4 regions of the Lysinibacillus sp. FW12 genome follow, and region 4 is predicted to be linked to each of the others. Evidence: riboswitches for the same ligand, from Rfam matches in the RefSeq annotation. Region 4 holds a riboswitch; each other region holds the start of a gene.

Region 1 (4,078 bases), 750 kb from region 4:
TTTATGTTCATGAATGTCCCAGGATTACAGTTATATGCTGTTCTACTGTCTGAAAAATATGTGCCGTCAGCTATTTCTATGGCTTCAGCATTAAACATTTCTGCTTTTAACATTGGTATATTTTTAGGATCCTATATTGGAGGTTTTATTATTCGCCATCAATCATTAGCACATACGCCTCTTTATGGATTCCTAATGGTTATGCTAGCAGCGATTGTTACATTATTATGGTTGCTTTTCGATAATAAAAAACGATAATATTGTTAGTCCGTTTATCTAGCATTTACTTGATATTTTAGTAATTTAAACATCGGTATATATACAATATTGATAAAAAGGAAGCTCCCTGTGGCTTCCTTTTTGTGTTATAAGTAAGACAAGAATGGAGTTACACCTAAATTCGCTTGAATACATAAGATAAGATATCAGCTATAGGATAGGAGGAATTCCATTGTATTACAATCCTTATCCGTATTTCGTTCATCCCTATCATTACTCAGCGCCACCAATGGCCAACCACCTTGCTGTAAGATCCTTTCCCCAACATCTTGCAATGCTGACCAACAATCCCTTTCCACCTGTTGATACACATAAATTAAAATCATCGGTTACACGGATAAAGGCAATTATGCAGCAAGCCCAATTACTGACGGATAAAATTGAAAGCTCCCAGCAATTTGCCCATGATTTAATGAATGCAGCACAACTTTCAAATAAAGCAGAAGTGGAGAAATTAATTTCATCCACAGGTATTACGATGAAATTCGAAACGAACTATACACCTGATAGTTTTAGAATACGTCTAATTGATAATGGCTGTTGTGGTGTCATATTGAATTTAAATTGGTGAAAAAAACTCTAACCTTGTATCCCTATTGAACTTGTAAACTATAGAAAACTATGATAAAGTGTTTGTATTATTATTTCTGAAAATTCTTATATTTTTCTTATCAAGAGAGACGGAGGGATTGGCCCGATGAAGTCTCAGCAACCAGCTCAACAGTATGGTGCTAATTCCAATTGGCCTAATTCCAAAGCCTTGAAGATGAGAAGATGAACTACCGTTGTTTATTCAGGAGTCCTCTTCTATAGGGGGCTCTTTTTTTACTACTATTTTAAGAAAGCAGGGAAAACGATGTCTAATGAATTATTACAAGCATTACAATTATTAAAATCTAAACAATGGGTCGATTTAACACATACATTCGGCCCTAACTCACCCCATTTTTTCATGTTCGAAGATGCAAAATTTGAAACATTATTCTCTCACGATGATGGGTTCTTTGCACAACAGTTCACTTTCCCTGGTCAATATGGTACGCATATCGACCCACCCATTCATTTTGTGCGAGACACACGGTACCTTGAAGAGCTCGATTTAAAAGAGCTTGTTCTTCCCCTTGTTGTCATTGATAAGTCCGAAGAAGCTGCTAGCAATCATGATTTTTCTTTAAGTGTTCAAGATATACTTGAGTTTGAAGCACAGCACGGAAAAATTGAGGCAGGTACCTTTGTAGCGCTACGTACCGATTGGAGTAAACGTTGGCCAGATAAGGAAACATTCAGCAATAAAGATGCGGAAGGATATAACCATATTCCAGGTTGGGGCTTAGAGGCTTTACAATTTTTACTGACGGAACGTAAAGTTAGTGCGATTGGTCACGAAACATTCGATACTGATTCAGCAGCTGATTTTCGTAAAAATGGCAAACTAGATGGTGAATACTTTGTGCTCGAACAAGACACTTATCAAATTGAGTTAATGACTAATTTAGACAAGCTACCTGCAACAGGTGCAATTATTTTTAATATTGTACCTAAACCAGAAAAAGCATCTGGATTCCCTGTTCGCTCCTTTGCTATTTTGCCATAACTTAAAAGTCGGTATAGAGATACCGACTTTTATTTTTGTACATTTCTTTTTTTGAATATAAAGTAAACGACGAACATTAATAGAACAAATAATAGGATGAGATACATACTATAATGGGATAAGTAGTAACCAACAAACCGCCATTTCTCTCCAAGCATTTTCCCTAACGTTATAAATGTGAATGTCCAGATAAATGCTCCTGTATAGGCAAAGAACGCAAACTTTTTATATGGATAATTATTAATAGCCGCAATATACGCTGTTATGTGGCGGACACCAGGGATAAAATAGCCTATTAACAATAAGATAGGTCCAATTTTGGCAAACATTTTTTTCGTAAAATCAATTTTTTGTTCAGTTATATGAATTTTTGGCCCATACTTTTGTAGTAATGGTAAGCCAAATCGATAACCAATATAGTAGCTTAAAGTAATACCTCCAACTGCGCCAATCATGGCACTTAATAATGCAGGGATATGTTCAAGGCTTTCCCGATAAACACTATAACCTACATATGTTAAGAAAACCTCATCAGGAAGTGGCAATCCAACTATACCTCCAATTAGGATTACGATAATGCCAAAATACCCGTAATGTTCAATTAGAGATTGCACGTGATGTGCCATAAACTATCCCACCTAAAAATTTTTTAACTATAAAATATACAGGTTTCATTATAATCAAACTGCGGAAAACAGAAGAAGCAACTTGAAGATTGTTTTAAATTATTTGAAGCTGACGCAAAGCAAAGTCAATACCGCCCTCGGTAGATTTCTTTGTAACAAAATCAGCAACGTTTTTCAAAGCTAAGCTTCCATTTCCCATAGCAATTCCTAATCCTACCAGCTCCAGCATATCCATATCATTATCCCCATCTCCAAAAGCAATGGCATTTTTAGAATCAATGTTAAAATAATCTAGTACTGCTTGAACAGCTATTGACTTGGAAACATCCTGCTGTAGTACATTCACAATATAAGGATGCCATCGCTGCCATAATATATTCGGAAATTGACTAACATATCTTTTTTCTCCCTGTTCATCTGTATATAGACACATGAGAAAAACTTCCTCATTCGTAATTTTTTCATTTATAACCGGAAAATCTCCCAAAGACAATGTTTCCTGCATAGCATGTAAAGCAGCTGGACTTTGTATGCTATTCATCGCTAGCTGCTCTGTAAAAAATGTTAAGCTATGCTGTTGTTCCATTGCAAAAGCCTCAACATTTTGGACAATCTCTTTAGCAATAGGCGTTTTATGTAGGACAAGATCATGATGTTTCACATATGCACCATTTGCCGTAATAAAGGTCTCTATCCCCAACTCTTCCAACTCACGGCACATGGATAAAGGTCTTCCTGTAGCTGCTACAAGGTGAATTCCCTTATTCTTTAACAAATCAATTGCCTGCTTTGTACTTTCTTCTACACAGCCATCCTCATAATTGATGAGTGTGCCGTCTACATCAAAAAACACTATTTTATAGTTCAACTTGAATCATCCTCCAAAACAATACTTTTGAACCACACAAAAAAAATCCCTTTAACGATTACTAATAAAATATTTGTACGTATTTCGACAAACTTTCAACCATCTATATAACTTACATTAACAGCACCGATAAATACTATTAAAGGAACAGTTCTAGTGACAATTAATTAATAATGTAATGATTATTTTTATTTTAATAATTCTAAAGAAGTATACCAAAGAACACAGAATTGTTAAAATAAAAGATAATCATTTAAATATATTGAATGATACTTTTTAACGAATAGATAGAACAAAAGAAATAATTTTCTAAAGCAGGCAAAGGAGTTGATTCTTATGGCATTTAACATTTATTACTACGAAAGTAGTGTAGATTGCAAATTTTGCAAAAGGCATTTTACAACATATAAAGTACGCCCTAATCGATATAAAATCATCGAGGAACAAACAGATTTCATGCCTGTTTATGATGGCCTAAATCCTTTGCTGTATGAGGTCGCTGTATGCCCACATTGTGGCTACGCCTACCACAAATCTATGACAAGGACTTATGGACCGTTCATGCAGCTCATTGATGAACTATACATTAAAGAGCTCCAAAAACCCATAGACATCTGCCAGGAACGTACAATCGATGATGCCATAATCAGTTTTAAGCTTGCTTATTTAGTATCCCGTGCTTCAATGGAAGAATCTCTCTTAATGGCGAAT
Region 2 (4,078 bases), 1.2 Mb from region 4:
AAAAATTTTAGAAGTTGCCTATGTGATGTTTGCAGAAAAAGGATTTGAGAAAACGAGCTTAGCTATGATTGCAGCAGAGGTCGGCATATCAAAACCAGCTATTTATTACTATTTTCAATCAAAGGATCAATTAATTTCTTTTTTGTTTGAGGAACTTTATAAAGAAATTCAATATGATATCGTTGTTGATTACAAGGAGCTATCTCCAAGCAATTTCATTGAGAAATTACTGAAGATTGGCTATAAGTCAATTGATGAACAGGACAAAGATCCTTATTTTAATAAAATATTTAGTCAGTATTTGTTATTAGCCGCTCGCGACGACCACTACATGCAACAGTTATTAGTGCTTCAATCAGATTATTTAGCAAGATTTTATGATATTTTACAATACGCAGTGCAACTAGAAGTGCTAGATGAAAGTGCCAACATAGAAGCGAAAGCCCATATGTTAGCCATGCTCTATGATAATATTGGCAATTTTATGTTAACTGGTAGTCAATTGAACTATAAGGCTATTTGGAGGGAGGCAGTACATAGCGTCATTCAAGGGGGAAAAGATGAATAAGCAACTTGGTCATCGTCGTATTGAGGGCTTAGATTTTGCAAGAGCATTAGCAATGTTAGGTATGTTTATTGTAAACTTTGGCGTTATTTCAGGTTCAACTGCCAATGGTTCACAATGGCTCATTCAATTGCAAAGTCTTTTTGAGGGGCGCGCCTCTGCACTATTTGTCATTCTAGCAGGAATAGGGACTGCGCTGATGACGCGGAAAGCAAGGGAAGCAAAGGACCCAATTCTTATTCGCCAAAGTAAGTTAACTTTATGGAAGCGAGCTCTTTTTTTGTTTGTTGTTGGGATGGTTTTATATGTGGTCGGATGGACGGGAGATATTTTACATTATTACGGTGTTTATATGTTTCTTGCAGCTTTGTTGATAGCAACTTCAAAGAAAACCATGCTTTTTACAATTAGTGCGGTGATAATCGTTTCCCAATGGCTACAAATCCAATTCAATTATCTAGTTGGGTGGCATCCAAAATATATTTTATTAGAGTATATAGATTTTTGGACGGTAGAAGGTTTTATGAGAAATTTACTGTTTAATGGCTACCATCCCGTTTTTCCATGGATATCTTTTTTTCTCATTGGGATGATTGTAGGTACCTTAGATTTAACCAATAGGGCATTAAGAAAGAAATTAGTTACGGTAGGTATCTTGTTAGGAGTGATTATAGAAATTTTTTCAAAGGTGATTATTCACTTCTCGACAAAATATTTCTTAGATCATGATAGTGCGTTGTATTTATTTGATACAGGACCAATTCCACCAAATATAATGTATGTTCTATCAAATTCGGCTTCGGCTATTGTGATAATAGTAGGTTGTATGTATTTTGTAGAAACTTTCAAAAATAAAGTAATAGAAGCAATCATTAAAACGGGTCAATTGTCCTTAACACACTATGTTGGCCATGTCTTTATTGGCATCACTGTGTTAGAAGTTTTCGATTTATCGAATAATCTAACAGTCGTTTTTTCAATGCTCTATGCATGTTGTTATTTTTTAGGCTGTGTGTTTTTTTCGATATGGTGGAGGACTATCCATCAACGTGGTCCAATTGAACTCATTTTGAGAAAATGGTCCAATTAAAAAGTTTGAGAGTAGTCATCTATTTACTACTGATTTGGCATAAAATACATTCATATCGACTCATACAAACGTAGAAGATTGATATTACAGAGTATTCAGCTAGGTTTTCTAATATTTTATATTGACATTCGTATAGTAGAATTATAGAATTATTGTCAAGAAACGCAGTACTCTTATCAAGAGAGGTGGAGGGACTTGGCCCAACGAAGCCTCGGCAACCGAAAAGTTAGGTGCCAAATCCAACAGATGGTATCTGAGAGATAGGAGGGGCTATCAATCAGTTTGATGCGTTGGCCTCTTTTGTACAACAAGAATGAAAAAGAAGGGGTGTATCGTATGGCTCAATCAGTAAAGGTAGATGATAAAAAATTAGAGGCAATTGCCAAGGCAATTCAAAATCTTGAATTTGGTGAAGTGCATATTACGATCCAAGATGGTGTTATTGTGCAAATTAATAGGCTTGAAAAACAGAGATTTCCGCAGAAAAAATAACATTGATTTCAGTTGAACGATGTCAAAAGGCCACCAATAAGCATGAAGGATTTCCTTTGCTTACAAGTGGCCCTTTTTTTGTCTAAAAAATTAACTATAAAAGCTTTTTGGTATTTGCCCAATATGACGGCGATGGTATAGTAACGGTTCTTTTTGCCCGTTTGTAATGTCTTGCACATGCCCAATAAAAATGGTATGGTCGCCAGCATCTATTTGCTGAAACGTTTTACATTGTAAAATAGCTGCTGTATCATGTAAAATCGGTAGACCTAAAGATGAAGTGGACCACTGTGCCTGTGCAAAACGATCAGGGATTTTACTGGCAAATAGTGTACATAAATGTTCTTGGTCGCTTGCTAAAATATTGACCGCGAAATGAGAAGCATTCGTAAAATAAGAATGAAGCTGAGAATTTTTATCGAGTGACCACAAAATAAGGAGCGGGTCGATTGAAACAGATGCAAAGGAATTGACGGTTAAGCCTATAGGTTTTGTTTCATGACTTGTTGTGACAACTGTAACGCCTGTAGGGTAATTACCTAATGCCAATTTAAAAGCAGCTACTTGATCTGTCATTCAAATATCACCTCTTTATTAATATAAATTAGTTCACGGAGTAAGTAGGTAAAATGAACTTTTTTTTCATATCCTACTAGTAACTCCTTTTCTTGAGTAAATTTTAAACCAATTAAACATACAGGTAAAGGTAATGGGGAAAGAAAGGGGAATTGCCATGACTTTATATTTTGATCACCTGGTTCACCAAGTGGAATCACCAGAAAATATAAAGGTTTTCTTCAATAAACGAAATGTCCACACAGTGAATGGTGGGCAGCACACGATGTGGGGGACTTATAATACGTTAAGCTACTTTGGCTTAAGCTATATTGAACAAATTGCTATCTATGATCGTGATTTATTTGAGCAGGCGGCACAATACCCATATTCCTTACATTATACGTTTAAACGTGATCAAGAGCGCCAAGGATTTTCACGAATAGCCTTGCGTACCAAAAAAATTGAGGAAGAGGGTCAACGCTTACGAGCATTAGGTTATGATGTATATGGGCCGGATGCTTGCAGTCGAACAAGACCGGATGGCACTGTTGTGAAGTGGAAGCTTCTCCATTTTGGCAAACCAGATCTTCTCATTGATTTTCCATTTTTAATTGAATGGGCAGAGGAAGATGAGGAACGTCTGTCACAATTAGTGACAAGCGGTGCTATTGATACAAAACAAGCGATTACAATGGAATCAATCCAATTGTATGTCAAGGATATACGAAGAACAGTTCGTTTATGGCAGGAGGTATTGCAGCTACCAGAGCCTGTGCAACATGAGCAGTTCATCTCGTTACAGCTCCCGAATATCCGATTGGATTTTTATGAGGAAGAGGTTGCAGTAGCTATGACACTTGGTCATATAAAAGAAGGGCCATTTGGTGTGACATTAAAAGATCCTCATCGAACAAAGGAAACATTAGTATGTCCTGGCGCTTTTTATTGGATTAATCGATAATTACAATATCCACTTCATATGCTGAAATGGATTCAGACTGTAGACAAACTCGATGAATTTTGAGTTTGCCTACAGTCTTTTTTCTTTTACAATGAAATAAAGCTAAGCTATTGATTTCCACAATGGACGGACGCTTTCCGCGGGTGAGGTCGAGCTGCTTCCCTCGCTTCGCTCAGTCCAGGATCTCGACTTTTCCGCTTTTCCCGCAGGAGTGCCGCCCTTCGTTCCGCAGTTTTCTTATAGCTTTTTTGAAATTATTTCAAGTGTAATTCCCTTTTGTCATGCTATATGCTTCACATACTTAGTATCAAATTTGCAAAGGGCCACCATTGGTAATAAAAAAAGCGGATGAAGGAATATTTCATTCCTGCTCCGCTGTCCATTTGGAACTAAGCTAATAGTCCATTACCGT
Region 3 (4,078 bases), 1.0 Mb from region 4:
TTTGCGCAAAATTTAAAAGTATAGACGGTTAGTATTTACTACAATGTATTAGGCGTAATTAACACTATAGTACCTATTAATATATATGTTGGCTAGAGCTATCTCCTAAAGGGATAGCTCTATTTTTGCTAAATTTGTAAAGGGTTGAATGCAATTTTCAATGAAAATAGGTTTATACTGTAGAAAGAACTAATAATAGGGGCGGTTTATATGAAAACAGTTGTTGTATTAGGTGGCGGAATTACAGGATTATGCACAATGCATTACTTACAACGTCAAGTGAAGGAGAATAATCTAGATGTTCGTCTAGTACTTGTAGAGAAAAATACATATCTAGGTGGTAAGTTACATTCGGCATATGAAGAAGGATTTATTATGGAAACAGGTGCTGATTCTATTGTCGCTCGCCATAAAGGTGTTATGGAGCTAGTGCAGGAGCTTGATTTTGAAGATAATCTAGTTTATAACGAAACCGGCATTTCTTATATTTACACAAATAATGAACTACATGCTATTCCAGCTGATTCTACATTTGGTATTCCAATGAGCTTGGCATCCTTAGAGGAAAGCACATTAATATCAGAGCAAGGAAAGCAGGAAGCATTAAAGGATTTGACATTACCAAACAAAGGCTTTACAAAGGAAAGTTCAATTGGCGAGTTCTTAACCTACTATTTAGGAGAGGAACTAGTAAAAAACCAAATTGCACCAGTTCTAGCAGGTGTGTATTCAGGTGATTTACATCAGCTTTCAATTGCTTCTACTTTACCGTATTTAATTGATTATAAGAATGATTATGGAAGTATCATTAAAGGTTTTGATGCGAACCGTGAGCAATTTGTTAAAGCTGCCAATAAAAAATTTATATCATTTAAAAATGGTTTAACTTCTTTAATCGATCGACTTGAGCAAACATTAACCAATGTTGAAATTATCAAGGGTGTCGCTACTTTACATGTTCAAAAACAGGAAGACCGCTATACAATTTCATTAGCAAATGGTGAAAATATCGGAGCAGATTATGTTGTGCTTGCACTACCGAATGAAGCTGTTCAAAGCCTCATGAAGGATGAATCATTAAACCGTTATTTTAATCAATTTACTACTGCGTCAGCCATTACCATATACTTAGGCTTCGATGTACCAGACGCGAAATTGCCAGCAGATGGAACGGGCTATATTGTCTCTCATAATTCTAACGTTACTTGTAATGCAGCAACTTGGACAAGTCGTAAATGGAAGCATACATCGAGAGACAATAAATTACTTGTACGACTCTTCTATAAGAGTATTAACCCAGCGTATGAACAACTACGTACCATGACTGATGAAGAATTGGTAACCGTTGCTTTAGAGGATGTTCGAAAGAGCTTGGGAATAGAAGAGGATCCAACCGTAGTAAATGTAACAAAATGGATTGATCAAATGCCTAAATACGACTTAGCTCACAGAGAAGCGTTACAAGGGTTGCTTCAGGAACTGAACAAAAACTATCCAAATTTAGCTATAGCAGGCTGTTCATATTTTGGTGTAGGTATCGGAGCTTGCATTCAAAATGGGAAAAAAATTGGTGAGGAGCTTGCAGAGGAACTATCCAGTTTCTAAGATTTTAAGTTAAAAATTACTTTGTTACGTGAAATACTCTTGACTCATTCGTCAGTAAACGATATGATTCTTTTAATTATTTAAAAAATTCATACTTAATTCTTATCAAGAGAAGCAGAGGGACTGGCCCATTGAAGCTTCAGCAACCAACTTATTGTCAGGTGCTAAATCCAGAAGACCGTTGAGTCGAAGATGAGAAGGAACAACAATGCTGAATCGTTAAAGCCTTCTTTTTTATGAAAGAAGGCTTTTTATTATACAGAGACATAGGAAGAGAGGCTAGTTTTATGGGATTGCTTGAGAAGTTAAACACGCATGTATTGACGGCGGATGGTGCAATAGGCACAGTTCTTTATGGCTATGGATTGGAATATTGCCATGAGGAAATGAATGTGCAGAGACCAGAGTTAATTGAAAAGATTCATAGAGAATATATTGCGGCTGGTGCTGACATCATTCAAACGAATACGTACGGTGCAAATGCCATCAAATTAGCTCGCTATGGATTAGAATCACGCGTTCAACAATTTAATGAAGCAGCTATTACAATTGCTAAGCGAGCAGCTGCAGATGGAGGTCAATTTGTTTTAGGGACAATAGGAGGTATTCGTGGTATCCGAAAAAGTGATGCAACACTAGAGGAAATATTAGCGACTGTAGAGGAACAAGCAAGTGTTTTACTTGCAGGAAATCCAGATGGCCTCTTACTTGAAACCTATTATGATTTTGAAGAATTAACTGCAACATTAAAAATGTTACGTGCAAAAACAATGTTACCAATTATTGCACAAGTATCTATGCATGAGCCTGGTGTTTTACAAAATGGAATGTCTTTAAATAATGCTTTGCATGAGCTAGAAACACTTGGTGCAGATATCGTTGGTGTCAATTGCCGGCTAGGCCCACATCATACAATACAAGCATTTGAAGGCGTAGAACTTCCTGAAAAGGCATTTATGTCAGCTTATCCGAACGCTTCACTTCTTGACTTAGAAGATGGGCGTGTCGTTTATGAATCGGAGGCTGATTATTTTGGTCGAGCAGCAGTAGAACTACGTGATCAAGGGGTACGCTTGATTGGGGGCTGCTGTGGTACGACACCAAAGCATATAGCGGCAGCAAAAAAATATTTAGAGGAGTTATCACCCGTTCATGAAAAGCATGCGAAACCTGAAAAGATTGAGATCGTTCGAGAAGCAGAGCCTCCTAAGTATGAGCCTCTTCATGAAAAAGTAAAACGTGAACGATCTGTCATTGTAGAACTGGATACACCTAGACATTTAGAAATTGATGGATTCCTTGTAGGAGCAAAACAATTGTATGATGCTGGCGCAGATGTAGTCATGATGGCAGACAATTCTCTAGCCTCTCCTCGTATTAGCAATATTGCAATGGGAGCATTGTTGAAGAATACACATGGCGTACGTCCTCTAACACATATTACATGTCGAGATCGTAATTTAATCGGTCTGCAATCACATTTAATGGGATTAAATGCTTTAGGAATTCATGATGTCTTAGCTGTTACGGGTGATCCAACAAAAGTTGGGGACTTCCCAGGTGCGACAAGCGTTTATGATGTATCCTCGATGGAGCTAATCCAATTAATTAAGCAGTTAAATGAAGGGGTCTCTTTCTCTGGTAAACCCCTTCGAAAAAAAGCAAATTTTTCAGTGGCTGCTGCATTTAATCCAAACGTTCGTGTGTTAGACCGTGCTGTGGCACGTTTAGAAAAGAAAATCGAACATGGTGCAGATTATTTTATTTCACAGCCCGTGTATACGAAGGAAAAAATTGTGGAAATTTACGAGGCAACAAAGCATCTACAAGCACCGATATATATTGGGATTATGCCCGTTACGAGTTATAAAAGTGCAGAGTTTTTACACCACGAGGTGCCTGGCATCAAATTATCAGAAGATGCCTTAGCAAGAATGAAGGCTTGTGGTGAAGATAAAGAACGTGCAACAGCTGAGGGTATTGCCATTGCAAGGGAATTAGTAGAGGTGGCTGCGCAATATTTTAATGGTATTTACCTTATTACACCTTTTTTACGCTATGATGTGACACTAGAGTTGATGAAATATATTGAGCAATTGGATGAACAAAAAAAAGGAGTAAGTATACATGGCTAAGCACTTGATTGAAGAGCAATTAGAGAAACGTATTTTAATTCTTGATGGCGCAATGGGAACAATGCTACAAAATGAAAACTTATCGGCAGATGATTTTGGTGGAGAGGAGCTCGATGGGTGTAATGAAAATCTTGTGCTTACTAGACCTGATGTTATAGAGAAAATTCATCTTAAATATTTAGAGGCTGGCGCAGATATCATTTGTACGAATACATTTGGTGGAACTCCTCTTGTGTTAAATGAATACGATCTGGGTGCAAAAGCGGAAGAGATTAATAAACGTGCAGTTGAAATTGCTCGCCAAGCGGTGGATAAATTTACAACATCGGATTGGCCGC
Region 4 (4,078 bases):
CTTATGGGGCAATAGGATTTGATGGCAATAAACCTATTAGCTTCCTACAGGCAGAGGGTGCAAAAGACATTGGTATTGAAATGTATACACTATCGAAAACCTTTAATATGGCTGGCTGGCGTATAGGCTTCGCCGTTGGTAACGCCGATATTATTGCGGCTATTAATCTCGTTCAAGATCATTTGTTTTGTAGTCAATTCCCTGCAATTCAGCAAGCAGCAGCAGTGGCACTAACAGCTTCTCAAGAATGTGCAGATGAACTAAGGGCTACTTATGAACGTCGTCGAAATGTATTAATTGAAGAAGCTCAAAGAATTGGCTGGCAAGTTACGGCTCCGAAGGGCTCCTTTTTTGCTTGGCTTCCTGTACCTGTAGGCTACACTAGTGAACAATTTGCTGATTTATTGCTAGAAAAAGCTGATATTGCAGTAGCCGCAGGCAATGGCTTCGGTCAATATGGCGAAGGGTATATACGTGTTGGCTTACTTGTCAGCGAGGAACGCTTACGTGAAGCCATTCACAGAATTGAACAATTACAATTATTTACCGCTTAATACTACTATGTCCTGTAGCATACATTCTCTACAGGGCATGCTATTTTTCGATTTTTCTTGGTAGCTCTAAACCTTGCTCTAGCGGATAAAATTGTATATGGCCTGTTTCTTCATCCAATCTACGAATATGCTGAACGCCTTGAATCTCAGCCAGTACAATGTCCGCTGTAATAACGGGATTTCTACCTTTCAGAAAGTGTCCACCTGATACTACACCCCATTGATCACTCATCGAACCATGGAAATGTGTTTCATATCCTCCATCTCGTTTACAGACAACACCAGATCCTTGAATAAATTCGAGTGGTCCCTCTTTTTCAATGACTTCACTAAAACGGACTTTAATGTGCGATGTTTCATCAGGTACTAAATAAACAAAGCTACTTTTTTGGAAGCTCCCAATACAACTTACAATTGTAGCAGACTCTATTTGATTCTCCTCACAGAGCGCCTCAATTCCTTCCATGATGTCTGTCCCCATTAGAATACGAGCACTAATAACCTTGCCAAATGAACCAATTCCATAATTTACTCTTACAGACATTGTTCTCCCTCTTTCATAACAAAAAATTATAATAATATAAAAAATTTTAAAAATATTTATTGACTTACTATACCCCATAAATTATATTAGTTCTATCGGAATTACAAAAAAATATTATAAATCTCTTATCAAGAGTAGCTGAGGGACTGGCCCTATGAAGCTCGGCAACCTCCTTTTTAAAAGGAAGGTGCTAAATCCTGCAAACGAATTTCGTTTGATAGATAAGAGAGGACGTCTTTTTCATGAGCCTCTCTTAGTTTGTAAGAGAGTTTTTTTATTTTCAAAAAACCGATAAAAACATTTTGGAGGTCATTTTCATGAAAAAGAAAAATAAATTTTTAGTAGGTTTAGCAAGTCTTACATTAGTAGCAGCTCTAGCAGGCTGTGGCTCTAAAGAAGATAGTAAAGGTCAAGCTGAGGCAATCGATGAAAATAAAATCGTCGTTGGTGTCACTTCTGGTCCACACGAGCAAATTGCAGAAGTAGCAGCTAAAGTAGCAAAAGAAAAAGGCTTAGAAGTTGAGCTAAAGTCGTTTTCTGATTATGTTTTACCAAATACATCGTTAGCTGAAGGCGATCTCGATGCAAACAGCTACCAACATGAGCCTTTCTTGGACACATTTAATAAAGATCACGATACAGATTTAGTACCAGTAGGCAAAACTATTTTAAATCCAATGGGTATTTACTCTGAAAAATATAAATCATTTGATGATATTCCTGATGGTGCCACATTTGGCTTACCGAACGACCCAACAAATGGGGCCCGTGCCCTCTTTGTTTTACAAGAAGCTGGCTATATTAAGCTAAAGGATGGTGCAGACTTAACAGCCTCTATCCGTGACGTTGAAGAAAATAAAAAGAATTTACAGTTCATTGAACTAGAGGCGGCTCAAATTCCTAAACAGCTTAGTGAAGTAGATGTAGCAGCCATTAATACAAACTTCGCACTAGAAGCCGGCATTAATCCTAAAGAAGACTCTATTCTATTAGAATCTACTGACTCACCATACGTGAATTACATTGTAGTACGTGCTGAAAATGAAAACGACCCAACCATTAAAAAGTTTGTTGAGGCTTACCAATCTGAGGAAGTACGTCAATTCATTGAAGAAGAATTCAAAGGTTCTGTGATTCCTAGCTGGTAATATGCTTCTATTAGCAGAAGAATCTGCCGTATTCCTCATGAGAAAACGAGCAGATTCTCACTTTTAGAAGGACGAGAAAGGAGCAATATCGTATGATTCAATTACAAAATATATCGAAAGAATTTAAGACGAAAAAAGGGATCATTAAAGCTGTGGATGGAATCAATCTTCATGTGAAAAAGGGACAAATTCATGGGGTTATCGGCTATAGTGGTGCTGGTAAAAGTACACTTATTCGATGTGTCAATTTACTGGAACGTCCTACTTCGGGAAAAGTACTGATAGACAATGTGGACATTACAGCCCTTTCGCTAAATGAATTACGTCAAACACGACAAAAAATAGGAATGATTTTCCAACATTTTAATCTATTAAAAACTGCAACAGTTTACAACAATATTGCCGTGCCTTTAAAACTACTAGGCTATAACGACAAGGAAGTAAAAAACCGTGTAGCAAAATACGCCGAAATTGTAGGATTAACAGAGAAACTGGATAGCTATCCTAATCAACTTTCTGGTGGGCAAAAGCAACGAGTTGCTATTGCACGTGCCTTAGCACAAGAGCCAGAGATTTTACTTAGTGACGAGGCAACAAGTGCACTCGATCCTGAAACGACCGAGGCCATCCTTGAATTGTTGTTAAAAATTAACCGCGAGTTAGGCATTACGATCCTACTCATCACACATGAAATGAATGTCATTCAGAAAATATGTGATGAGGTATCTGTTCTCGAATCAGGTAAGGTCGTGGAGTTTGGTACTGCTATTGAGCTTTTTGCAAAACCGAAGCACCTTACTACTAGAAAGTTTTTAAATACAATTTCTCAGCGTAATTTATCCCCTTCACTCATTGAGCAGTTAAACGTTTCAGGAAGTGTCATTCGTTTAACATTCCTTGGTGAAAGTACGGGTAAGCCATTACTAGCAGAAGTCACGAAGGTGTACGATGTGCAACCGAATATTTTAACAGCTAATATTATTGAATTAAAAAACGGCATTGTTGGGAACATCGTGGTGCATTTACATGGAGAAACCCATATCGTCCAAAAGGCCCTAACCTATTTTACAGAAAATGGTGTTGCGGTAGAAGAATTAGGAGGCGAATTCAATGAGTAGTATTCAAAGCTTCTTTTCAGATTGGTCAGATGTCATTGGAAAATCAATTATCGAAACATTCCAAATGGTCGGAATCTCGCTACTCTTCTCCATTCTAATTGGTATTCCCTTAGGGCTATTAATCGTTTTAACACGACCAGGTCAATCCTTTGAAAATAAAATTATCTATCAGCTTTTTAATCTCATCATCAATATTATTCGTTCTGTTCCATTTATCATTTTATTATTCTTCATCTTACCATTTACCAAATTAATTGTTGGTACAACGATTGGTGTTAAAGGTGTTATAGTCCCACTAGTTGTTTATACAGCTCCTTATATTGCACGCTTAATGGAATCTGCTCTTTTAGAGGTGGATTCAGGTGTGGTAGAAGCTTATACAGCAATGGGCATAAAACGTCGCCATATTATTTGGCATGTCCTATTACGTGAAGCACGCCCATCGATTATTTTAGGCTTAACGATTGCCACAATTGGCTTAATTGGCGCTACGGCAATGGCTGGAATGGTGGGGGCAGGGGGATTAGGTGACCTTGCCTACCGTTATGGTCATTTACGCTATGAGGTTGATGTTATGTATGCCACTGTCTTTATCTTAATCATCCTTGTTCAAAGCATACAATCCATCGGCAACCGCTTTGCTGCGAAATTAAAGAAAGACTAGGAGAATGACGATGACAACTGAAATTTACGTAGAAAAAAACGGCTATATCG

The links. A riboswitch is a leader RNA that binds a small molecule or an ion and turns the genes downstream of it on or off. The one in region 4 is predicted to bind S-adenosylmethionine.
Region 1: it holds a riboswitch for S-adenosylmethionine, as region 4 does, so the genes downstream of both, SJW71_RS02145 (cyclase family protein) here and SJW71_RS21810 (MetQ/NlpA family ABC transporter substrate-binding protein) in region 4, are expected to answer to the same signal.
Region 2: it holds a riboswitch for S-adenosylmethionine, as region 4 does, so the genes downstream of both, SJW71_RS15715 (YezD family protein) here and SJW71_RS21810 (MetQ/NlpA family ABC transporter substrate-binding protein) in region 4, are expected to answer to the same signal.
Region 3: it holds a riboswitch for S-adenosylmethionine, as region 4 does, so the genes downstream of both, SJW71_RS03435 (bifunctional homocysteine S-methyltransferase/methylenetetrahydrofolate reductase) here and SJW71_RS21810 (MetQ/NlpA family ABC transporter substrate-binding protein) in region 4, are expected to answer to the same signal.

Annotation. Positions count from the first base shown of each region.
Region 1 is NZ_CP139094.1:406,233-410,310, reverse strand. Features, by position in the region: gene SJW71_RS02155 (MFS transporter) at 1-258, shown strand, start outside; gene SJW71_RS02150 (hypothetical protein) at 452-850, shown strand; SAM riboswitch class I at 945-1,052, shown strand; gene SJW71_RS02145 (cyclase family protein) at 1,136-1,873, shown strand; gene SJW71_RS02140 (DedA family protein) at 1,903-2,499, opposite strand; gene SJW71_RS02135 (Cof-type HAD-IIB family hydrolase) at 2,594-3,367, opposite strand; gene SJW71_RS02130 (DUF2225 domain-containing protein) at 3,704-4,078, shown strand, end outside.
Region 2 is NZ_CP139094.1:3,008,592-3,012,669, reverse strand. Features, by position in the region: gene SJW71_RS15725 (TetR/AcrR family transcriptional regulator) at 1-568, shown strand, start outside; gene SJW71_RS15720 (DUF418 domain-containing protein) at 561-1,655, shown strand; SAM riboswitch class I at 1,826-1,922, shown strand; gene SJW71_RS15715 (YezD family protein) at 1,992-2,147, shown strand; gene SJW71_RS15710 (flavin reductase family protein) at 2,238-2,723, opposite strand; gene SJW71_RS15705 (VOC family protein) at 2,881-3,666, shown strand; gene SJW71_RS15700 (cold-shock protein) at 4,078-4,078, opposite strand, start outside.
Region 3 is NZ_CP139094.1:658,562-662,639, forward strand. Features, by position in the region: gene SJW71_RS03425 (protoglobin domain-containing protein) at 1-24, shown strand, start outside; gene SJW71_RS03430 (protoporphyrinogen oxidase) at 211-1,605, shown strand; SAM riboswitch class I at 1,705-1,804, shown strand; gene SJW71_RS03435 (bifunctional homocysteine S-methyltransferase/methylenetetrahydrofolate reductase) at 1,893-3,740, shown strand; gene metH (methionine synthase) at 3,733-4,078, shown strand, end outside.
Region 4 is NZ_CP139094.1:4,257,093-4,261,170, forward strand. Features, by position in the region: gene SJW71_RS21800 (pyridoxal phosphate-dependent aminotransferase) at 1-554, shown strand, start outside; gene SJW71_RS21805 (PPC domain-containing DNA-binding protein) at 595-1,098, opposite strand; SAM riboswitch class I at 1,221-1,326, shown strand; gene SJW71_RS21810 (MetQ/NlpA family ABC transporter substrate-binding protein) at 1,416-2,246, shown strand; gene SJW71_RS21815 (methionine ABC transporter ATP-binding protein) at 2,339-3,364, shown strand; gene SJW71_RS21820 (methionine ABC transporter permease) at 3,357-4,028, shown strand; gene SJW71_RS21825 (enoyl-CoA hydratase/isomerase family protein) at 4,039-4,078, shown strand, end outside.